Regions from separate parts of the Streptomyces sp. NPDC048257 genome, predicted to be linked through region 2. Evidence: riboswitches for the same ligand, from Rfam matches in the RefSeq annotation. Region 2 holds a riboswitch; the other holds the start of a gene.

Region 1 (4,916 bases), on a different contig from region 2:
CAAGACCAAGCTCGCGCCGCGCATCAGCCCCGGCAAGACCCGCGAGGGACTGTTCGGCGCGGTGGCCTTCGCGATGGCGGCCGGCGCGCTGTGCATGGAGTTCCTGATCGACGGCGGCGCCTGGTGGCAGGGCCTGCTGCTCGGCCTCGTGGTCGCGGTCAGCGCCACCCTGGGTGACCTGGGCGAGTCGATGATCAAGAGGGACCTCGGCATCAAGGACATGGGCACCCTGCTGCCGGGACACGGCGGCATCATGGACCGGCTGGACTCCCTGCTTCCGACGGCTCCGGTGGTGTGGCTGCTCCTGGCGGCCTTCGTCGGCACCGGCTGACCTGCGAAAAGGCGTCGCAGGACGCCGGGCGGTTACTCTTGGAAGGCGCGCTGCTTCTGCGGCGCGCCTTTCGTCTTACAAGGAGTACCTGCCATGGCCCGCCCCGTTCCGGGAGAGCTCACCTTCGTCGCCCCTCGCGGGGCCAAGAAGCCGCCCCGGCACCTCGCCGACATGACCCCGGCCGAGCGCCGTGAGGCGGTCGCCGCGATCGGCGAGAAGCCGTTCCGGGCCAAGCAGCTCTCCCAGCACTACTTCGCGCGGTACGCGCACGACCCGGCCGAGTGGACCGACATCCCGGCGGGCTCGCGGGAGAAGCTCCAGCAGGAGCTGCTGCCGGACCTGATGAACGTCATCCGGCACATCTCCTGCGACGACGACACCACCCGCAAGACCCTGTGGAAGCTGCACGACGGCACGCTCGTCGAGTCCGTGCTGATGCGCTACCCCGACCGGGTCACCATGTGCATCTCCTCGCAGGCCGGCTGCGGCATGAACTGCCCGTTCTGCGCCACCGGCCAGGCCGGCCTGGACCGCAACCTGTCCACCGCCGAGATCGTGCACCAGATCGTCGACGGCATGCGCGCGCTGCGCGACGGAGAGGTTCCCGGCGGCCCGGCGCGGCTGTCGAACATCGTCTTCATGGGCATGGGCGAGCCCCTGGCCAACTACAACCGCGTGGTCGGCGCCATCCGTCGGCTCACCGACCCGGAGCCCGACGGCCTGGGCCTGTCGCAGCGCGGTATCACCGTCTCCACCGTCGGCCTGGTCCCGGCCATGCTGCGCTTCGCCGACGAGGGCTTCAAGTGCCGCCTCGCCGTCTCGCTGCACGCGCCCGACGACGAGCTGCGCGACACCCTCGTCCCCGTGAACACCCGCTGGAACGTCCGTGAGGTGCTCGGCGCGGCCTGGGAGTACGCGGAGAAGTCCGGCCGCCGGATCTCGATCGAGTACGCCCTGATCCGCGACATCAACGACCAGGCCTGGCGCGGTGACCTCCTGGGCAAGCTGCTCAAGGGCAAGCGTGTACACGTCAACCTGATCCCGCTGAACCCGACGCCGGGCTCCAAGTGGACCGCCTCGCGCCCCGAGGACGAGAAGGCCTTCGTGGAGGCCATCGCCCGCCACGGCGTGCCCGTGACCGTACGGGACACCCGGGGCCAGGAGATCGACGGCGCGTGCGGCCAGCTGGCGGCCTCGGAGCGCTAGATTCCGCTTCTGTTCGACGTAATTCGGCCACGGGGTACCCTGTGGCCGAACCAATTTCATATTCCGACAGGGGAGCGCCACAGCGCTGAGAGTGCGGTATCCGTCATCCGCAGACCCTCTGAACCTCGCCCCGGTCATTCGGGGTAGGAAGTTCGGTCACCACTCTTGCTGTTGCGCCCTGCCCGGCGTCCGCTCTCGCAGAGCGCCGGGCAGGGCCGCGTCTTCTCCTGGACATCCCAGGAGGAATTCACCAATGAGCACCACCAGGAAGATCGCGGGCACCGTGCTCGCGGCCGCCCTCGGCGTCACCACGCTCAGCGCCTGCGGCGGCGGAGACGCCCAGGACAAGACCGGCGCGAGCGACGCCCCGAAGTCCAAGACCGTCACGCTCGTCACCCACGACTCCTTCAACGTGACCGACACGGTCCTCAAGGAGTTCGAGCAGCAGAGCGGCTACACGGTCAAGGTGCTGAAGTCCGGGGACGCGGGCGCGGCGCTGAACCAGGAGATCCTCACCAAGGGGTCCCCGCGCGGCGACGTCTTCTTCGGCGTGGACAACACCCTCCTCTCGCGCGCCCTCGACAACGGCATCTTCACGCCGTACGAGGCCAAGGGCCTCGCCGAGGTGAAGCCCGAGTACGTGCTCGACAAGGGGCACCGGGTCACCCCGATCGACTCCGGTGACATCTGCGTCAACTACGACAAGGCCTACTTCGCCGAGAAGAAGATCGCCCCGCCGCAGACGCTGGACGACCTGATCAAGCCGGAGTACAAGAACCTGCTGGTCACCGAGAACGCCGCGACCTCCTCGCCCGGCCTCGGCTTCCTGCTCGCCTCCGTCGGCAAGTACGGCGAGGAGGGCTGGAAGGACTACTGGAGCAAGCTGAAGGCCAACGGCGTCGAGGTCGTCGACGGCTGGGAGCAGGCCTACAACGAGCGCTTCTCCGGCTCCGCGGGCGGCAAGAAGGCCAAGGGCGACCGTCCACTGGTCGTCTCCTACGCCTCCAGCCCGCCGGTCGAGGTGCTGTACGGCGAGCCGCAGCCGGCCGAGGCCCCCACGGGCGTCTCCACCGGCACCTGCTTCCGCCAGATCGAGTTCGCGGGCCTGCTCAAGGGCGCCGAGAACGAGGAGGGCGGCAAGGCCCTCGTGGACTTCCTGGTCAGCAAGAAGTTCCAGGAGGACATGCCGCTCCAGATGTTCGTGAACCCCGTGACGAAGGACGCCGCCCTGCCGGAGCTGTTCACCAAGCACGGTGTGGTGATCGAGAAGCCCGAGAACGTGGCTCCCGAGACCATCGCCAAGAACCGTGAGCAGTGGGTCAAGGCATGGACCTCGACCGTCGTGAAGTAGGCGGTCCCAAGGAGCCGGGCGCGGCGTCGGGGGGCGCCGCGCCGGGCCCCGGCCCCCGCGAGGGGGCGCGGGCCACCGCCGTGCGGCTCGCGCTGATGGCCGTGCCCCTCGCCTTCTTCGGGCTGTTCTTCGCCTACCCCGTCGCCGCGATCGTCGGGCGCGGCCTCAAGACCGACGAGGGGTGGCAGTTCGGCCGCTTCGCGGAGGTGCTGACCCGGCCCGACATCGCCGACGTGCTGTGGTTCACCACCTGGCAGGCGCTCGCCTCCACCGCGCTCACGCTGGTGATCGCACTCCCCGGCGCGTACGTCTTCGCGCGCTTCGAGTTCACCGGCAAGAAGGTGCTGCGGGCCGTGGTGACCGTTCCCTTCGTGCTGCCGACCGTGGTGGTCGGCACCGCCTTCCTCGCGTTGCTGGGGCGGGGCGGGCTGACGGACGAACTGATCGGCGTCCGGCTCGACACCACCGTCTGGGCGATCCTGCTCGCGCACGTCTTCTTCAACTACGCCGTCGTCGTCCGCACGGTCGGCGGGCTGTGGGCCCAGCTGGATCCGCGCCAGGAGGAGGCCGCCCGGGTGCTGGGCGCCGGGCGGTTCACCGCCTGGCGGCGGGTGACCCTGCCCGCGCTGGCCCCGGCGGTGGCCGCCGCCTCGCTGATGGTGTTCCTGTTCACCTTCAGCTCCTTCGGCGTCGTACTGATCCTGGGCGGGCCCTCGTACTCCACCCTGGAGGTGGAGGTCTACCGGCAGACCGCGCAGCTCCTGGACCTGCCGACGGCCGCCGTACTGACGATGGTGCAGTTCGCCGCGATCGGCGGGATCCTCGCCGTGCACGCCCGGGCCGTGCGCAGGCGCGAGACCGCGCTGCGGCTGGTCGATCCGGGCCGCACCACGCACCGGCCGCGCGGCTGGGCGCAGCGCACGCTGCTGGGCGGGGTCCTGCTGACCGTCGCGCTGCTGATCGTGCTGCCGCTGGGCGTGCTGGTCGAGCGCTCCTTCGACGCCCCCGGCGGTTACGGCCTCGGCTTCTACCGGGCGCTGCAGGACGCGGGCGCCGGTGGCGGGACCTTCCTGGTGGCGCCGCTGGAGGCGGTCTGGAACTCCCTGCGGTACGCGCTGGCCGCCACCGCGATCGCCCTGTTCATCGGGGGACTCGCGGCCGCGGCCCTGACCCGGCGCGCAGGCCGCTTCGTACGCGGCTTCGACGCGCTGCTGATGCTCCCGCTCGGGGTGTCCGCCGTGACCGTGGGCTTCGGCTTCCTGATCACCCTGGACGAGCCGCCGCTGGACCTGCGGACCTCGTGGATCCTGGTGCCGCTGGCACAGGCGCTGGTGGGCGTGCCCTTCGTCGTACGGACCATGCTGCCGGTGCTGCGCGCGGTGGACGGGCGGCTGCGGGAGGCCGCCGCGGTGCTCGGCGCGTCGCCGTGGCGGGCCTGGCGGGAGGTGGACCTTCCGCTGGTGCGGCGGGCGCTGCTGATCGCGGCCGGGTTCGCCTTCGCGGTGTCACTGGGGGAGTTCGGCGCGACCGTGTTCATCGCACGGGCGGACCAGCCGACCTTGCCGGTGGCCGTGGCGCGGCTGCTGGGCCGGGCCGGGGAGCTGAACTACGGGCAGGCGATGGCCCTGAGCACGATTCTGATGCTGGTGTGCGCGGTGTCCCTGCTGGTGCTGGAGCGACTGCGACCCGACAAGACCTCCGGAGAGTTCTGATGACACTGCTTCAGCTGGAAGGGGTGTCGGTCCGCTTCGGTGAGCGAGCGGCCCAGTACGCCCTGGACGGTGTGGACCTCGCGGTCGCCGAACACGAGGTCGTGTGCGTGCTGGGACCGAGCGGAAGCGGGAAGTCCACGCTGCTGCGGGTCGTCGCCGGGCTCCAGCAGGTGTCCGGCGGCCGGGTGCTGCTGGGCGGGGCCGACCAGGCCGGCGTACCCGTGCACCGGCGGGGCGTGGGCCTGATGTTCCAGGACCACCAGCTCTTCCCGCACCGCGACGTCGGTGCGAACGTCTCCTTCGGACTGCGGATGCG
Region 2 (4,916 bases):
GCGAACGCGAGCAGGCGCCAGCGGAGCCGGGCCTTGTACTGCATCAGGACCTCGGCAAGCAGCCACAGCGCGACGAAACCGAACGCGATGTAGAGGACCGTCATTCCCATGCATGGCCCCTCTCGGTACGGCCGCCGGCGCGGGAACGGGGGACGGCCGATCAGGCCCGCTGGTGCAGGCCCAGGTTCTCGTAGATCTCGAGAGTCGCCGTGGAATTGTTGAGCGTGATGAAGTGCAGCCCCGGGACACCCTCGGACAGCAGTCGCGCGCAGAACTCCGTGGCGAACTCGATGCCAATGGAGCGTACAGCGGCCGGGTCGTCCTTGACGGCGAGCATGCGCTCTTTCACGTTCTCGGGGAAGAGCGCATTGCTGAGTTGGGGCAGTCGGTCGAGCTGCTTGATACCCACAACAGGCATGACCTCGGGGATGATCGGGGTCTCGCAGCCCGCCTTCTCGGCGCTGTCGCGCAGCCGCAGATAATTCTCCGGATCGAAGAACATCTGGGTGATCGCGTAGTCGGCACCGGCGCGGCACTTGTCCACGAAGTGCCGGATGTCCGTGTCCCAGTCCGTCGAACGCGGGTGCATCTCGGGGAAGGCGGCGACGCCCACGCAGAAGTCGCCGGACTCCTTGACCAGTCGGACCAGGTCGGCGGCGTAGTGGACGCCCTCGGGGTGCGCGACCCACTCGCCCATCGGGTCGCCCGGCGGGTCTCCGCGCACGACGAGCATGTTCCGGATCCCGGCGTCCGCGAACTGCCCGATGACATTGCGCAGCTCGGCGACCGAGTGGTCCACGGCGGTGAGGTGCGCGACGGGGGTCAGGGTGGTGTCCGCGGCGATTTCCTGGGTGGCCTTGACGGTGCCGCCGCGGGTGGAGCCGCCGGCTCCGTAGGTCACGGAGACGAAGCTGGGGGATACCGCTTCGACCCGGCGCAGGGCGTTCCAGAGGTTGCGTTCGCCCTTCTCCGTCTTCGGGGCCCAGAACTCGAAGGAGTACGAGCGCCCGGACGCGAGGAGGTCGCGGACCGTGTGTGCACGATCCGACCAGGTGGAAGCGGTACCAGAGGCCATGTGGGCAGGTTAGACGCGGCCCGGCGGACACCGAAGCGTTGTCCACGTTTTGGACACGTTTTTGGACACCTGGAGCCTAGGCTCTGGCCGAATACGGTCCGTACGGGGTCCGCACGGGGTCCGCACGAGGTAGGGGCCGCACACCGGAGCCCTCCCGCCGTCCGGGTCGACGGGACTCAGGCGAGGCGGGCCCGGACCCGCTTGGCGAGCTCCGCGGCGGCCGCCCCGGGGTCGGTGGCCTCGGTGAGGGCGCGGACGACCACGACGCGGGTGGCGCCGGCGTCCAGTACCTCGTCCAGGTTCGAGCCGTCGATGCCGCCGATGGCGAACCACGGACGGTCCTGGTCCAGGGAGGCCGCGTACCGGACCAGATCGAGGCCGGGGGCGTGGCGGCCGGGCTTGGTGGGGGTGGGCCAGCAGGGGCCGGTGCAGAAGTAGTCCACTCCGGCTTCGGCGACGGCCGCGTCGACCTCGCTCTCGGCGTGGCAGGACCGGCCGATCAGCACCTGCTCGCCGAGGATGGCGCGGGCGGCGGGGACGGGGATGTCGCCCTGGCCGAGGTGCAGGACGTCGGAGCCGATGGCGTGGGCGACGTCGGCGCGGTCGTTCACGGCGAGGAGCCTGCCGTGGCGGCGGGCGGCCTCGGCGAACACCTGGAGGTGCTCGAGCTCCTCCCCCGCCTCCATGCCCTTGTCGCGCAGCTGGACGATGTCCACGCCGCCGGACAGGACGGCGTCGAGGAACTCGGGGAGGTCACCCTGGCGCTTGCGGGCGTCCGTGCAGAGGTAGAGCCGGGCGTCGGACAGCTGCATGGGTGTACCCCCCGGGATGGAGGCGGTGTACGGGCCGCGGCCCGTACACCGCTGTGGAGCGAGAGCGATCAGGTCAGAGGGCGAGCGCCTGGGCGCGGCGCTTCACCTCCGTACCGCGATTCTCACTCAGCGCCTGCACGGGGGTGCCGGGCAGGGTCGGATCCTCGGTGAAGAGCCACTCCAGGATCTCCTCCTCGGTGAAACGGTCGTCGCGCAGCACGGTCAGCAGACCGACGAGGCCCTTGACGACCTTGTCACCGTCGATGAAGGGGGCCGGAACCTGCAGGGAGCGGTTCTCGCCCCGGCGGACGGCGATGAGCTGCCCTTCCTTGACCATCTGGCGGACCCGGGTCACCTCGATGTTCAGCATCTCCGCGATGTCGGGGAGGTACAGCCACGAGGGGACAAGGGCATCGATCTTTGCGTCAATCTCGGTCACAGGGACAAGCCTGCCATCTCGGCTGCGCCGCCGGTACCTGAGCAGCCCCGTCCGGGTCGCGGCCCATGCCCCCGGGCACGCTCTTCCGGCCCGTCCGGCGCCCCAGGACCGGGCCGGGCCGGGCGTCAGACGGTGGCCGACTTCAGTGGGGTCGCGGGGTCGCGGACCTTGGCGGGGTCCAGAGGGACCGCCGCCTCGATCAGGCGGCGGCCCTGCGCCAGGTCGCGGGGGCGGCCCACGGCCAGGACGGCGACGAGTGCGCCGTCCCGCAGCCAGCACACCGACCAGGCCGGACCGGCCGGGTCGCCGCGCAGCAGCAGGGCGTCGGCCCCGCCGTGGTGGCCGGCGTACTGCACGAAGCGTCCGAACTGCTCCGACCAGAAGTACGGCACCGGGTCGTAGACCTGGGCCGGCTCCCCGGCCAGGATGTTCGCCGCGACCGTCCTCGGCCCCTGGAGCGCGTTGTCCCAGTGGTGCACGAGCAGCCGCGTCCCGTACCGCCCGGACGGGAAGGAGGCGCAGTCGCCGACCGCGTACACCCCGGGCAGCGAGGTCCGCAGGTGGGCGTCCGCGGTGATCGAGCCGTCGGGACCGCGTTCCACGCCGGTCCCGGCCAGCCATCCGGTGGCGGGGCGCGCGCCGATGCCGACCACCACCGCGCCGGCGGGCAGGACGCGCCCGTCCGCGAGCAGGACCCGGCCCTCCTCGATCCCGGCGACCCTCGCCCCGGTGATCAGCTCGGCGCCGGCCTCCTCGTACCAGCGCGCCATCGGCTCGGCGGCCTCGGCGGGCAGCGCCCCCGCCAGCACCCGGTCCGCCGCCTCGACGACGGTGACCTCGCAGCCCGCCTCCCGGGCGGCGGTGGCGAACTCGGCGCCGATCCAGCCCGCCCCGACGACCACGGCCCGGGGCGCGGTCGCCAGTACCGGGCGCAGCCGGGCCGCGTCGTCCAGCGTGCGCAGCAGGTGGACGCCCGGGACGCCCTCGGTGCCGGGCAGGGTCAGCGGCTGCGCGCCGGTCGCCAGCACGAGGACCCCGTACGGGACCGGGCCCGCCTCGGTGTCCAGCTCGTGGTCGGCGGCGCGCAGTCCGGTGACCTCGGTGCCGAGCCGGAGGTCGATCTCGAGTCCTTCGAAGTCCACGTCGAAGGCGGAGTCCTCGGCCTTGCCGAGGAGGACCGCCTTGGACAGCGGGGGCCGGTCGTAGGGCTGGTGGGGTTCGGCTCCCAGCAGGGTCACGGGCCCGGTGAAGCCCTGTTCGCGCAGGGCGACCGCGGTCTGCACCCCGGCCATTCCGGCGCCGACGATCACGACGCCGCGCTGATTCTGTTCCGTCTGCTCGCTCACTCGGCCACCCTAGTCACCTGACGCTCCGTCAGGAATAGGTGCCGCCTTACCCGCCGTCCACGGCCGGGTTAGTCTGGCCACCGTACCTATCGCGGGAGTCCGGCGCACCGGGCTGAGAGGGAGGCTGGCCGGCCTCCGACCGTACGAACCTGATCCGGGTCATGCCGGCGAAGGGAGGGGCTGGACGCCCATGCACTCATCTCGAAAGGATTCCGCCACGGGATCCGACGTCCTCGTCATCGGGGGCGGGATCATCGGCCTGGTCACCGCCTGGCGGGCCGCCGCGCGCGGACTGAGCACCACACTCGCCGACCCCGCACCCGGCGGCGGCGCCGCCCAGGTCGCGGCCGGCATGCTCGCCCCCGTCACCGAACTGCACTACGGCGAGGAAGCCCTGCTCGGCCTCGGCCTCGCCTCCGCCGCGCGCTATCCGCAGTTCGCCGCCGAGCTCGCCGAAGCGAGCGGCGGCATGGACATCGGCTACCGCGCCTGCGGCACCCTCGCCGTCGCCCTCGACTCCGACGACCGCCTCCACCTGCGCGAACTGCACGCCCTGCAGCGCCGCTGCGGCCTGGAGTCCGAGTGGCTCACCGGCCGCGAGTGCCGCCGCCTGGAGCCCTTGCTCGCCCCCGGCGTACGCGGCGGCCTGCGCGTCGACGGCGACCACCAGGTCGACCCCCGCCGGCTCGCCGCCGCCCTGCTGGCCGCCTGCGAACGGGCCGGCGTGATCATCCACCGTGCGGCCGCGGAACGGCTGCTCACCACCACCGACCGGGCGACCGGCGCCCTCCTCGACGACGGTACGGAGCTGCTCGCCGACCAGGTGGTCCTGGCCGCGGGCTCGCTCACCGGTCGGCTGGCGGGCGTACCGCCGGAGGTCGTGGCCCCCGTACGGCCGGTCAAGGGCCAGGTCCTGCGGCTCACCGTGCCGGCGGCGTACGCGCCGTTCCTCTCGCGGACCGTACGGGCCGTCGTGCGCGGCAGCCACGTCTACCTGGTGCCGCGCGAGAACGGCGAACTCGTCATCGGCGCCACCAGCGAGGAACTCGGCTGGGACACCACCGTCACCGCGGGCGGGGTCTACGAACTCCTGCGCGACGCCCACGAACTGGTCCCCGGCATCACCGAACTCCCGCTCACGGAGACCCGGGCGGGACTGCGCCCCGGATCCCCCGACAACGCCCCGCTGCTCGGCCCGACCGACCTGCCGGGCCTGCACCTGGCGACCGGGCACTACCGCAACG

What was found. Region 2 has a riboswitch for thiamine pyrophosphate ahead of thiO (glycine oxidase ThiO). Riboswitches for the same ligand answer to the same signal wherever they lie in the genome.
Region 1: it holds a riboswitch for thiamine pyrophosphate, as region 2 does, so the genes downstream of both, ACGFZK_RS23115 (thiamine ABC transporter substrate binding subunit) here and thiO (glycine oxidase ThiO) in region 2, are expected to answer to the same signal.

The regions. Positions count from the first base shown of each region.
Region 1 covers NZ_JBICZI010000012.1:80,284-85,199, forward strand. Annotated here, with positions in the region: gene ACGFZK_RS23105 (phosphatidate cytidylyltransferase) at 1-331, shown strand, start outside; gene rlmN (23S rRNA (adenine(2503)-C(2))-methyltransferase RlmN) at 425-1,537, shown strand; TPP riboswitch at 1,596-1,705, shown strand; gene ACGFZK_RS23115 (thiamine ABC transporter substrate binding subunit) at 1,791-2,888, shown strand; gene ACGFZK_RS23120 (ABC transporter permease) at 2,984-4,600, shown strand; gene ACGFZK_RS23125 (ABC transporter ATP-binding protein) at 4,600-4,916, shown strand, end outside.
Region 2 covers NZ_JBICZI010000018.1:117,612-122,527, forward strand. Annotated here, with positions in the region: gene ACGFZK_RS27685 (hypothetical protein) at 1-110, opposite strand, end outside; gene metF (methylenetetrahydrofolate reductase [NAD(P)H]) at 161-1,075, opposite strand; gene thiE (thiamine phosphate synthase) at 1,252-1,887, opposite strand; gene ACGFZK_RS27700 (Rv2175c family DNA-binding protein) at 1,961-2,326, opposite strand; gene ACGFZK_RS27705 (NAD(P)/FAD-dependent oxidoreductase) at 2,452-3,672, opposite strand; TPP riboswitch at 3,754-3,865, shown strand; gene thiO (glycine oxidase ThiO) at 3,863-4,916, shown strand, end outside.